DNA from 3 places in the Nonomuraea sp. NPDC048882 genome. Region 1 is predicted to be linked to each of the others. Evidence: riboswitches for the same ligand, from Rfam matches in the RefSeq annotation. Region 1 holds a riboswitch; each other region holds the start of a gene.
The links. Region 1 has a riboswitch for thiamine pyrophosphate ahead of AB0C27_RS07495 (cytosine permease). Riboswitches for the same ligand answer to the same signal wherever they lie in the genome.
Positions count from the first base shown of each region.

Region 2: another riboswitch for thiamine pyrophosphate. It lies ahead of AB0C27_RS33210 (FAD-dependent oxidoreductase); the one in region 1 lies ahead of AB0C27_RS07495 (cytosine permease).
Region 3: another riboswitch for thiamine pyrophosphate. It lies ahead of thiC (phosphomethylpyrimidine synthase ThiC); the one in region 1 lies ahead of AB0C27_RS07495 (cytosine permease).

Region 1 is NZ_JBEZGB010000002.1:490,412-494,326, reverse strand. It holds gene AB0C27_RS07510 (MFS transporter) at 1-778, opposite strand, end outside; gene AB0C27_RS07505 (helix-turn-helix domain-containing protein) at 856-1,287, shown strand; gene AB0C27_RS07500 (rhodanese-like domain-containing protein) at 1,284-1,607, shown strand; TPP riboswitch at 1,672-1,784, shown strand; gene AB0C27_RS07495 (cytosine permease) at 1,774-3,111, shown strand; gene AB0C27_RS07490 (methylated-DNA--[protein]-cysteine S-methyltransferase) at 3,071-3,550, opposite strand; gene AB0C27_RS07485 (PAS domain S-box protein) at 3,742-3,915, shown strand, end outside.
Region 2 is NZ_JBEZGB010000010.1:252,492-256,406, forward strand. It holds gene AB0C27_RS33200 (thiazole synthase) at 1-363, opposite strand, end outside; gene thiS (sulfur carrier protein ThiS) at 356-556, opposite strand; gene AB0C27_RS33210 (FAD-dependent oxidoreductase) at 553-1,893, opposite strand; TPP riboswitch at 1,862-1,980, opposite strand; gene AB0C27_RS33215 (FAD-dependent oxidoreductase) at 2,039-3,202, shown strand; gene AB0C27_RS33220 (Rv2175c family DNA-binding protein) at 3,233-3,607, shown strand; gene thiE (thiamine phosphate synthase) at 3,585-3,915, shown strand, end outside.
Region 3 is NZ_JBEZGB010000027.1:26,639-30,553, forward strand. It holds gene AB0C27_RS51015 (YbaK/prolyl-tRNA synthetase associated domain-containing protein) at 1-123, shown strand, start outside; gene AB0C27_RS51020 (cellulose binding domain-containing protein) at 170-1,192, opposite strand; gene AB0C27_RS51025 (universal stress protein) at 1,322-2,155, opposite strand; gene AB0C27_RS51030 (hypothetical protein) at 2,168-2,518, opposite strand; TPP riboswitch at 2,608-2,720, shown strand; gene thiC (phosphomethylpyrimidine synthase ThiC) at 2,713-3,915, shown strand, end outside.

The sequences.
Region 1 (3,915 bases):
GGCCGAGCCGGACGAGCGGGCTGGCCGACCGGCGCTCGACGGCGGTGAACGCCGCCACCAGCGCGAGCCCGCCGGCGAAGGCCGCCACCGTGAGGGGCCAGCCGTCGGCCGGGTGCTCAAGACGTACGACGCCGTACGCCAGCAGCATCATCGCGCCCGTGATCGTCACCGCGCCCAGCACGTCGAACCCGCCGGCCGCCGGCCGGTGCTCCCTGGCCGGCTCCCTGATCAGGGGGACGGCGGCGATCAGGATGAGCAGCGACATCAGCACGGGCGCGAAGAACACCCAGCGCCAGCCGATCGCGGTCAGCAGCCCGCCGGCCACGAGCCCGAGCGCGAAGCCGCCCGCCGCCGTGCCCGCGTAGATGAGCAGGGCCTTGTTGCGCAGCCGGCCCTCGGGAAAGGTCGTGGTGATCAGCGAGAGCCCGGCCGGCGTCAGGAACGCGGCGGCCACCCCCGTGACGAACCTGGCCAGCAGCAGCACCCACCCCTCGTTCGCGAAACCGCCGAGTCCCGAGAAGACCAGGAACACCACCAGCCAGAGCAGGAACATCCGCCGCCGTCCCAGCAGGTCGGCCGCCCGGCCGCCGAGCAGCATGAAACCGCCGTAGCCGAGCACGTACGCGCTCACGACCCCGCTCAGCATGCCCGTGGACAGCCCCAGATCGGCCCTGATGGCCGGCAGGGCGATGTTCAGCATGGCCACGTCGATGCCCTCAAGGAAGATGGCGCCGCACAGAACGATCAGCACGCCCCACGATCGGGCAGGAACAGACATCGCAAGACCCCCGGTTACTTTTCTGCATATCGGTTATCTCTTGTAACCGTCCTCATCATGGGTCAGCATGAAAGACGATGGAAGACGGCACTTTCGAATCACTCGGTTACCGCGAAGGCACCATGGACGACTACGACGTTTGGCAGTGGGACACCCGGGAGGACTGTGAGGTCAGGCAGATCCTCGACCGCATCGCGGACAAGTGGTCGCTGCTGGTCATCGCCCTGCTCGACTGCCAGAGCCTGCGCTTCACCCAGTTGCGCCGCGAGATCGACGGCGTCAGCCAGCGCATGCTCAGCGTCACCCTGCGCCAGCTCGAACGCGACGGCCTGGTCAGCCGCACGGTCCACCCCGTGGTGCCGCCCCGGGTGGACTACGCGCTGACGCCGCTCGGCCGTACGCTGCACGAGACCATCAAGTCCCTGGTCACGTGGACCGAGGCGCATCAACAGGAGATCGCCGCGGCGCGTGCCGCCTACGACGCGCGGCGCGAGATGATGGAGTCATGACCGTTCCCGAGATCGAGGCGGGCGCCGTTCCCGCCGATGCCTACCTGCTCGACGTCCGCGAGCAGGACGAATGGGTGGCGGGCCACGCGCCGCAGGCCGTCCACATCCCCATGACCCAGATTCAGGGCCGGGTCGACGAGGTCCCCGCCGACACGACCGTCTACGTCGTCTGCCGCGTGGGCGGCCGGTCGATGCAGGTCGCGGCCTGGCTCAACCAGCTCGGGCGCGAAGCGATCAACGTCGGCGGCGGCATGCAGTCGTGGGAGTTCTCCCGCCGGCCGATGGTGAGCGAGACGGGACAACAGCCGTTCGTCGCCTGAATCGGTAACAAGGCCCCCACTATGGCGGTTCTGCCGTCATTAAGGCATGATGAGGGCGCAAATTACATATCGTCGCGGGAGCTCGGGGTGCCGGGCTGAGAGGGCAGCCACATCTGCTGCCGACCGCCGGAACCTGTCCGGATAATGCCGGCGTAGGGAGTGTGCGATGTCGCACGGCGTCGAAGAAGTCCCCCTGACCCTCGAAGGCGAAGCGCCGAAGACTCTGGGCGTGCTCGATCAGGGTGCGCTCTGGGCGAATCTCGGAGTGAGCCTCCTCGGCTTCTCCGGCGCCCTGTTCCTGATCAACCCGCTGGGCGATGCCCCGCTCACCCTGGGCGCCGCGCTCGTGGCCACGGTGGTGGGCAGCCTGATCGGCACCGCCATGGTGGGCCTGTCGGCCATTCCCGGCACCCGTACGGGGCAGCCGGCCATGGTGCTGCTGCGCGGCCTGTTCGGCGCCAGGATCTCCTACGTGCCGACGGTGCTGAACATCGTCCAGATGCTCGGCTGGGGCGCCTTCGAGCTCTGGGTGATCGCCAAGGGTGCCACGGCGATCTTCGGCTCGGTGCCGTACCAGGCGTGGGTGATCGTGGCCGGGATGCTGACCACCGCGCTGACCATCTGGCCGCTCGGCTCGATCCGGCTGCTGCGCCGGTACGTCACCGTCGGTGTGATCATCGCGATGGTCTGGTTCACGGTGTTCTTCCTGCGTGAGGCGCCCCCGCAGACCGGCGGGACGTGGACCGCCTTCCCCGCCGCGGTCGACTACGTGATCGCATTGTCGGTGTCCTGGGTGCCCATGGCCGCGGACTTCGCCCGCCACTCGCGCTCCAGCAGGGCCGCCTTCACCGGCGTGGTCGGCGGCTACACCCTGGCCCAGGTCGCCTGCCTCGGGCTCGGCGTCTACGCGGTGGCGCTGGCGGGCGTCGCCGCGGTGCAGGCCGACGGGACCGCGGTGTTCGGCCCGTTCGTGGCGATGCCGCTGGGCGCGCTGTTCTTCGGCATCCTGGTCCTGCGCGAGACCGACCAGTCCTTCGCCAACGTCTACTCGACCACGATGTCGCTGCAGAACGTGCTGCCGCGGATGGACCGGCGCGTCTTCTCCGTGCTCATCGGCGTGCTCACCGTGGTGATCGCGCTGCTGGTGGACGTCACGTCCTACGGCGCGTTCCTGGGCGTGATCGGGGCCGTGTTCGTGCCGATGTTCGCCGTGCTGGCCGTGGACTACTTCGTGCTGCGCCGCGGCGCCGGCTGGAACACCGCGGAGGACGCGCCCTCACGCTGGTCGATGGTGGTGCCGTGGGCGCTCGGCTTCGTGGCCTACTGGCTGACCACCTCGACGCCGACGGTCGAGGCGTGGGACGGGATCTGGGCGAGCCTGCGCGAGGCCATCGGCTTCACCCGGCAGACGTGGATGAACGGCGCGCTCGGCGGGGCCTTGGTGGCCGCGCTCGTCACGCTGCTCATCGGCCTGGCGCTGCGCCGGCCCGCTGTTCGACGTTGAGCAGGTGCTGCTTGGCGACGGGCCCACCCGCGTAGTCGCCGAGCGCGCCGTCCTCGCGCACCACCCGGTGGCAGGGCACGATCACGCAGACGGGGTTGGAGGACAGCGCGTTGCCGATCGCGCGCAGCGCGCGCGGCCGGCCGATGCTCTGGCCGATCTCCTCCAGCGTCGTGGTCGTGCCGTAGGGGACGGCCATCGTCTTCTGCAGCACCGTACGCGCGAACGGCGTCGCCAGCGCCAGATCCACCGGCAGCGTGAACGCGCGCAGCCGCCCGGAGAAGTAGGCGTCCAGCTCTCTGCGTACCGGGTCCAGCCGCCTCGCCTCGGGCCCGATGAAGCTGCCCACATGCCTGCTGACCAGCTCGAAGACGTCGTTTTCCGCCTCGAAGCTGCACGCCGCGACACCCTTGCCCGTCACGGCCAGCACCAATCGGCCCACGGCGCCGTCATAGGTGCCGAAAGCGATGTCAGGCGGCGTATCACCTCGATAGGTGCTAGAGGTCACACGCAGCAGGGCATCGAGATCGTTGCTCGACATACCCTCAACCTCCACCCGCCGGAATCACCGTGACCGCAGCGTATCGGACGGATCGCCCGACGCACCCACCGCGCCACGTGCACTATGGAGGAGTGGGGGACGAATGGGCCGGTAGTGACGATGAGATCGCTCGCGCGGCGCTTGACAGCTCGCCCAACGCCGTCGTGGCGCTCGACAGGGACCAGAGCGTCCTGGTGTGGAACGCCGCCGCCGAGCGCGTGTTCGGCTGGGCGGCCGAGGAGGTGCTCGGGCGCAGGGCGCCGATC
Region 2 (3,915 bases), on a different contig from region 1:
CACCAGCCGCTCGGCCGCGTCGAACGTCTCGATCGGGTCGGGCAGCAGGGTTCGCTCGTCGGCGATGACCTCCAGCTTGACCCAGTTCGTGCCGAGCGCCTCCCTGGCCAGCCGGGCGGTCAGCACGGCCTCGCCCGCGGTGAAGCAGCCCGCCGTGTTGGGCAGCACCTTGATGTCGCGCCGGCGCAGCACGTCGAGCACGGTGCCGCGCGAGCCCGGGTCGAGCCGGCGCATCGCCACCGTGGTCAGCTCGGTGCCCGACGCCGCGAGCGCCTGGTCCAGCACCTCCAGCGAGGGCGCGCCGCCGGTTCCCATGATGAGCCGGGAGGAGAACTTCTCCCCGGCGATGATCAGATCATCCACCTTGCACCGCCGTCAGGACCTCCACGCGGTCACTGTCGCCGAGCGCCGTCGTCTCCCAGGCGCTGCGGGTGACCACCTCGTCGTTCACGGCCACGGCCACTCCGGTGGTGGCCGTGGTCAATGTCTGTACGGCCTGCGCCACGGTCATGCCGTCGGCCACCTCGTGCGCGGACCCGTTGATGGTAACAATCATGAAATTCCCTGAAATCTCTCCGGCGAGCACAGCGCCGCCAGCTCGCCCTCCTCGCCCAGCAGGATGGCCGTCGTGAGCGGGGCGAGCAGCACGCCGCCCCGGTGGTGCCCGGTCGCGAACGTCAGCCCCGGCGTCCCGCTGGGGCCGATGACCGGCAGGTTGTCCGGGGTGCCCGGCCGCAGCCCCGCCACCACGTCGGCGACCTCCAGCTCGGTGACGCCGGGAACCAGCTCCCTGGCGTCGCGCAGCAGCTCGTAGAGCCCGCCGGCGGTCACCCTGGTGTCGAAGCCCAGCTCCTCCTGGGTGGCGCCGACCACCAGCTCACCGTCGCCCCGGGGGACCAGGTAGACCGACGAGCCGTGCACGGTGCCGCGTACGCACCGGGTCAGCAGCGGCTGCGGCGAGCGCAGCCGCATGATCTGCCCCTTGACCGGCCGCACCGGCACCTCGGCCAGCTCGCCGCTCCACGCGCCGGCGGTCAGGACGACCCGCTCGGCCCTGATCTCGGCCCGGGTCTCCGCGCCGGTCTCCTTCCTGGCGCCCGTCCTGGTGCCCGCACGGGTCTCCGCCTTGGCGCCAGGTCTGACTTCACCGTGCCCGCCGCCAGGCCCGGTCCCGTACGGCTCCGGCGTCTCGAGGCGTACCCCCGTGACCCGGCCGCCTTCGCGCAGCAGCTCGGTGACGCGGGCGCGCACCACCTCGGCGCCAAGCCGCTCCAGCGCGGCCAGCAGGGCCGCGGTCACCCGGCGCGGATCCACCCAGGCGTCGCCGGGCGCCAGCAGCCCGCCACGCACGGACGGGGCCAGCATCGGCTCCAGGCGGCGGCATTCGCGCCCGGTGAGCCGCTCGACCGGCAGCCCGAGCTTGTCCATGAACGCCGCCAGCTCGTCCAGCGCCGCCAGGTCGTCGGCCCCGAACGCGACGTCAAGCGTCCCGTCGGACCGCAGATCCAGCGCGAGCGCATCTCCTCCGGCCGCGCCGTCACCGGCGAGCCCGGCACCCGCGCCCATCCTCGGACCGGCGAGTTCGGCAGCTGCGCCCGGCGCCGCGCCGACGTTCGTACCCGGGCCCGCGAGCCCGGCGTCCTCGGTGAGTTCGGCGGCGAAGGCGGGCCAGCGGCGCAGCGACGCCACCCCGAGCCGCAGCAGCGGCGCCTCGGTGTAGGTCACCTCGCTGACCGGGGCCAGCATCCCCGCCGCGGCATAGGAGGCGCCCCGCCCGGGCGCCGGATCGACCACGGTGACCTGGCGCCCCTCACGGGCCAGCCGCCACGCCACGGAGAGGCCGACGACCCCGCCGCCCACGATCACATCCACCTGCGCTCCCTTCGCCGGCATGATCCGGATCAGGTGTCTTGCGGTCGAAGGCCCGTCACAGCCTTCCTCTCAGCCCGGTGAAACGGCCGGACTCCCGCGCGTCTTACCTCCACAGCCTACGGCCTCGGTGCGGCGGCCGTGCACCGCCCCCGTTATGGTCTTGAACGTGAACCATGTCGTGGTGGTGGGAGCGGGCCTGGCCGGCCTGCGTACGGTCGAGGCCCTGCGAGGGCGCGGATTCACCGGCCGGATCACGCTGATGGGCGAGGAGCGCCATCGGCCCTACGACCGGCCGCCGCTGTCGAAGGCCGTGCTGAAGGGCGAGGCCGACACGAGCTTCGTCGACACCGACCTCGACGCCCTGGAGGTCGACTTCTGGCCGGGCGTCAGCGCCAAGTCGCTGCGCGCCGGCGTCGTGGAGACCACCGAGGGCGAGATCGGCTACGACGGCCTGGTCATCGCCACCGGCGCCGAGCCGATCAGGCTGCCGGGCGACGGCCTCCAGCACGTGCTGCGCACCCTCGACGACGCCCACGAGCTGCGCGCCGTGCTCGTCCCCGGCGCCCGCGTGGCGATCATCGGCGCCGGCTGGATCGGCGCCGAGGTGGCCACCGCGGCCCGCCGCGCCGGCTGCGAGGTGACGGTCGTCGAGAGCGCGCGGGCCCCGCTGAGCACCGCCGTCGGCGCCGAGATCGGCGCGCGCACCGTGCCCTGGTACGACGGCATCGACCTGCGCCTCGGGGCCATGGTCGACTCCGTGGACGAGGGCGGTGTGCGGCTGGTGGGCGGTGAGTTCATCGAGGCCCACGTGGTCGTCACCGGCATCGGCGTACGGCCCGCCGTCGGATGGCTGGCCGATGCCGACATCGACCTGCACAACGGCGTCGTCACCGACGAGCACCTGCGCGCCTCGCTGCCCGGCACCGTCGCCGTGGGCGACTGCGCCGCCTGGTGGTCGCGCCGCTGGGGCACCAGGCTCAGGGTCGAACACTGGGACACCGCGCTCAACGCCCCCGAGGTCGCCGCCGCGACGCTGCTGGGGGAGGAGGCGGTCTACGACCCGGTGCCCTACTTCTGGTCCGAGCAGTTCGGCCACATGATCCAGTACGCCGGACACCATCCGGCCGGCGAGCGGCTCGTCTACCGGGGCGAGCCAGAAGGCAAATGGTCGGCCGTCTGGCTCACCGAGGACGACACTCTGGCCGCCGTACTGGCCGTGGACCGGCCGCGCGACCTCGTACAGGGGCGGCGGATCATCGACGCCGGTCACCGTCTGGACACGGAACGCCTGGTAGATCCACAAGTCTCTCTACGGGATTGTGTTGTTTGAGCAAGCACGGCATGTGGTAGTTGTGGTTTCGTGACGCTTTCTGTTGCACAGATCGACCGGGAGACCGAGCAGCTCATCGACGAGTGGCTCACGCTCCCCGAAGTGGCCAGGCGCCTCGACCTTTCGATCGGCCGGGCCAAGCAGCTCCTGAAGGACCACAAGCTCCTCGGCGTGCGCCGGGGCGGCGGCGGGCCACAGGTGCCCGCGGTGTTCCTCGATGGGAAGGACGTGATGAAGGGCCTGCCCGGCACCCTGACGGTGTTGCAGGATGCCGGCTACGACGACGTGGAGTCGCTGCGCTGGCTCTTCACCCCCGACGAGTCGCTGCCAGGATCGCCCGTCGAGGCGATCAGGGCCGGCCGTCATACCGAGGTCAAGCGGCGTGCCCAAGCCCTCGCTTTCTGACGCGCGCCTCTATCTCTGCACAGACGGCCGCCGCGACCGCGGCGATCTGGCGGAGTTCCTCGACACGGTGCTGGCCGGCGGCGTGGACATCATCCAGCTGCGGGAGAAGGGTCTTGAGGCACGCGAAGAACTCGCGCTCCTCGAGGTCTTCCGCGACGCCTGCGACCGGCACGGCAAACTTCTGGCCGTCAACGACCGGGCGGACGTCGCGTACGCCGCCCGCCCCGACGTGCTCCATCTGGGGCAGGACGACCTTCCTGTGACGGTCGCGCGAGAGATACTCGGCGACGACATCGTCATCGGACGGT
Region 3 (3,915 bases), on a different contig from region 1:
CTGGATCAGCCTGAGCTTTATTTCAACGCGGGGCGGCTTGATCGTTCTGTGGCGCTGGTGACCGAGGATTATGTTCGGCTGGCGGCGCCGCGGGTGGCCAACATCACGGTCCCTGGTAGCTGATCGGCGGTCGGCATGCAGGCGGCCGCGCCGAAGGTGTCGTTCCTGGTCAGGTTGAGCAGGTGGGTGCGGGGGCGGTGTTGGTGCTGGTCCAGGAGGCAAGGAAGCCGAACGTGGTCGCCGCGCCCGGCGCCAGCTGCCCGTTCCAGCCGGCGTTCCGTACCGTCACCGAGGAGCCGTTCGCGCTCAGCGTCCCGCCCCACAGCTGGGTGATCCGCTGACCGTCGGCGAACGTCCACGCCACCGTCCAGGCGCTGATCGGGGAGGGGCCGGTGTTCGTGACGGTGACCTCGGCCTGGAAGCCGCCCTGCCACTGGCCGGTGCGCTGGTACGTGGCGGCGCATCCACCAGAAGGCGGCGGTGGTGTGACCACGGTGTCGAGGGCGTCCACCAGGGGCGGGTACCACTTGTCGGACATCTTCTGGTCGCCCGCCGCGTTCGGGTGCACCCCGTCGTAGGTGTCGGTGGCGGTGCTGAAGCCCGTCCACTGGTCCACGACCGTGATCGGCGACTGCGGGGTGGTCGTGGCGGCGGCCCAGGCGGGGATGGCGTTGTTGAAGGTCACGGTCCGCTGGGCGCAGTCGGCGCAGCTGGAGGGGTTCATGGGGATGATCTTGGCGACGAGGATCCTCATGTTCGGGTTGCTCGCCCGCATCTGGTTCACCATCGTGGTGAACGCGCTGAGGATCGTCGCGGGGGCGATGTTGCTCCACACGTCGTTGGTGCCGAAGTGCATGAGCACCACGTCCGGCCGGGTGGCGGCGAGCCAGCCGGTCAGCAGACCCTGGTTCGCCACATTCGTGGCCAGGTAGCCGCCGTGGCCCTCGTTGTCGCCGTCGTGCGCCACCCCGCAGCCCTGGGGCGGCAGGGTGCCGACGAAGTCGACGTTCGTGTGGCCGGTGCTCTGGAGGCGGTTCCAGAGCAGGGCGCGCCAGCAGCCGGGGGATCCGGTGATCGAGTCGCCCAGAGGCATGATCCTGACGGGGGCTGCGCTCGCGGTGGCCGTGGTGGCGAACAGCACCGCCGCGGCCAGCGCCACTATCGCGGCCAGCACGGAGCCGATCTTGCGCATGGTCTGCTCTCCCGTCGTCAGCCTGCGCAGATCGTAGGATCGCGGGCCGTACGACGGGAAGGAAGTCACCGACGAGGGACGCTTGACCTGGGGGTACGGATGTAACTTTCAGCCGCCGACGGCGGCGGGTCAGCTGCGGACCACCGCAAGCGGGCAGGGCGTGTGGTGCAGGAGAGCCTGGCTGATCGAGCCCAAGAGCATCCCCGCCAACTGCCCATGCCCCCGCGACCCCACCACCAGCAGATCGGCCCCGGCGGCCGTCTCGCGGAGCACCTCGACCGGATGGCCGTGCACGACCTCCGTCACCACCTCGACGCCAGGGTGCCGCTCCCGGTGCTCGGTCAGCGACTCCTTGAGCCGGCGCAGCGTGTCCTGTTCGCTGCCGCGGTCGGCCGGTGGGAAGCCGCCGGCCTGCGGCCAGGCCCACGCCTGTACGGCGCGCAACCGCGCCCCGCGCAGCTCCGCCTCGGTGAAGGCGAACTCCAGTGCCTGCCCGGCGCTGGGCGAGCCGTCGGTGCCGGCGACGATCTCGCCCCGGACGGCCGGGGGACGTTCGTGGACGAGGACGACGTTCGTCCGTGCGTGCGCCGTGACGCCGTGCGCGACGGATCCGACGAGCAGGCCGCGCACGCCGCCGATGCCGCTGCTGCCGACGACCAGCAGCTCGGCGTCCTCGGACGCCTTGATCAGCGCGGTACGGGGATCGCCCGGCAGCAGGACCTGCTCCACCGGCACCTGCGGAGACTCCCGCAGGGCGCGGTCGCGGGCCGCCGCGAGCACGGTGTCGGCGCCCTCGCGCATCCACCGGGCGACCTCGGCGTAACGTACGGTGTCCTCCTCGCACACCCACTTGGGCACGGCGTGCGCCACGGTCAGCGGCGATCCGCGCAGCGCGGCCTCGGCGGCGGCCCAGCCGGCTGCCTCCAGGCCGGCGCGGGAGCCGTCCACCCCGACGATGATCACAGGTTCAGCTCCTCAGGACAGCGCGTAGCATTCGACCTCGGCGCGGCGGAACGAGATCCCGTTCGCCTGGGAGTCACGGACGCAGGCGCGCTCGGACCTGCTGAGCCGCAGCGTGCCGCAGACGGTCACGCCGGAGTAGGTGCGGCAGTCGAGCCGCCTGTCGTCGGCGCCGACGCGGTACATCTCTCTGACCGCCGCACGGCACTTGGCCTTGCCCGTGTCGGCGTAGCGGCACTGGGCGATGAGAGTGTCGTACTGTTCCTGGCTGACTTCGTGCTGGTCCATGCCGTCCCCGGCGGCTGCGGTGGCGCCGGACGCGGCCATCACGACGAGTAGTCCTGCGACAGCAGCGAATCTCTTCATGTTCCCCCTGATGGGGACCGTACCGCTCACGGCGATCGTCAAACCTCGACGCCAGGTTTCGGGTGGGGGCAGGCGTGGGTACGATCATCGCCGACCAACGCGGGAGCCCGGTGCAGACCGGGCTGAGAGGACGGCTGACAGCCGCCGACCGCCAGAACCTGCTCCGGGTAATGCCGGCGAAGGGAGTTTGCGCGATGAGCAGCGCGCGCTTTTCCAAGATCTACTCCGGTGACCTCCGCGTGCCGATGCGGCAGGTCCGGTTGTCCAACGGCTCGGTGGTGACGTTGTACGACACCTCGGGCCCCTACACCGACCCCTCCTTCGAGCCCGACCCGCGGCGTGGGCTGCCGCGCCTGCGGGAGGAGTGGATCGAGGCGCGGCGGGCGGCGGGTGAGCCGGTCACGCAGGTCGGCTGCGCCCGGCGCGGGCTGGTGACCAAGGAGATGGAGTTCGTGGCGGTGCGCGAGGGGGTGAGCCCCGAGTTCGTCCGGCAGGAGGTCGCGGCGGGCCGGGCCATCATCCCCGCGAACGTCAACCATCCCGAGTCCGAGCCGATGATCATCGGCCGGGAGTTCCTGGTCAAGATCAACGCCAACATCGGCAACTCCGCCGTCACCTCCTCGATCGAGGAGGAGGTCGAGAAGATGACCTGGGCCACCCGGTGGGGCGCCGACACGATCATGGACCTGTCGACCGGCGACGACATCCACGAGACCCGCGAGTGGATCCTGCGCAACTCGCCGGTGCCGGTCGGCACCGTGCCCATCTACCAGGCGCTGGAGAAGGTCAAGGGCCGGCCGGAGCTGCTGTCGTGGGAGGTCTACCGCGACACGCTGATCGAGCAGTGCGAGCAGGGCGTCGACTATGTGACGGTGCACGCGGGCGTGCGGCTTTCGTACGTGCCGCTCACCGCCACCCGCAAGACCGGGATCGTCTCGCGCGGCGGCTCGATCATGGCGGCCTGGTGCCTCGCGCACCACCGCGAGAGCTTCCTGTACGAGAACTTCGCCGAGATGTGCGAGATCCTGGCCCGCTACGACGTGTCGTTCTCGCTCGGCGACGGGCTGCGTCCAGGATCGATCGCGGACGCCAACGACGAGGCCCAGTTCGCCGAGCTGCGCACGCTGGGCGAGCTGACCGGCATCGCGCGCGAGCACGACGTCCAGGTGATGATCGAGGGGCCGGGCCACGTGCCCATGCACAAGATCAAGGAGAACGTCGACCTGCAGCGCGAGCTCTGCGACGACGCGCCCTTCTACACCCTGGGCCCGCTCGTGACCGACGTCGCGCCCGGCTACGACCACATCACCTCGGGCATCGGGGCCGCCATGATCGGCTGGTTCGGCACCGCCATGCTCTGCTACGTCACCCCCAAGGAGCACCTCGGCCTGCCCGAC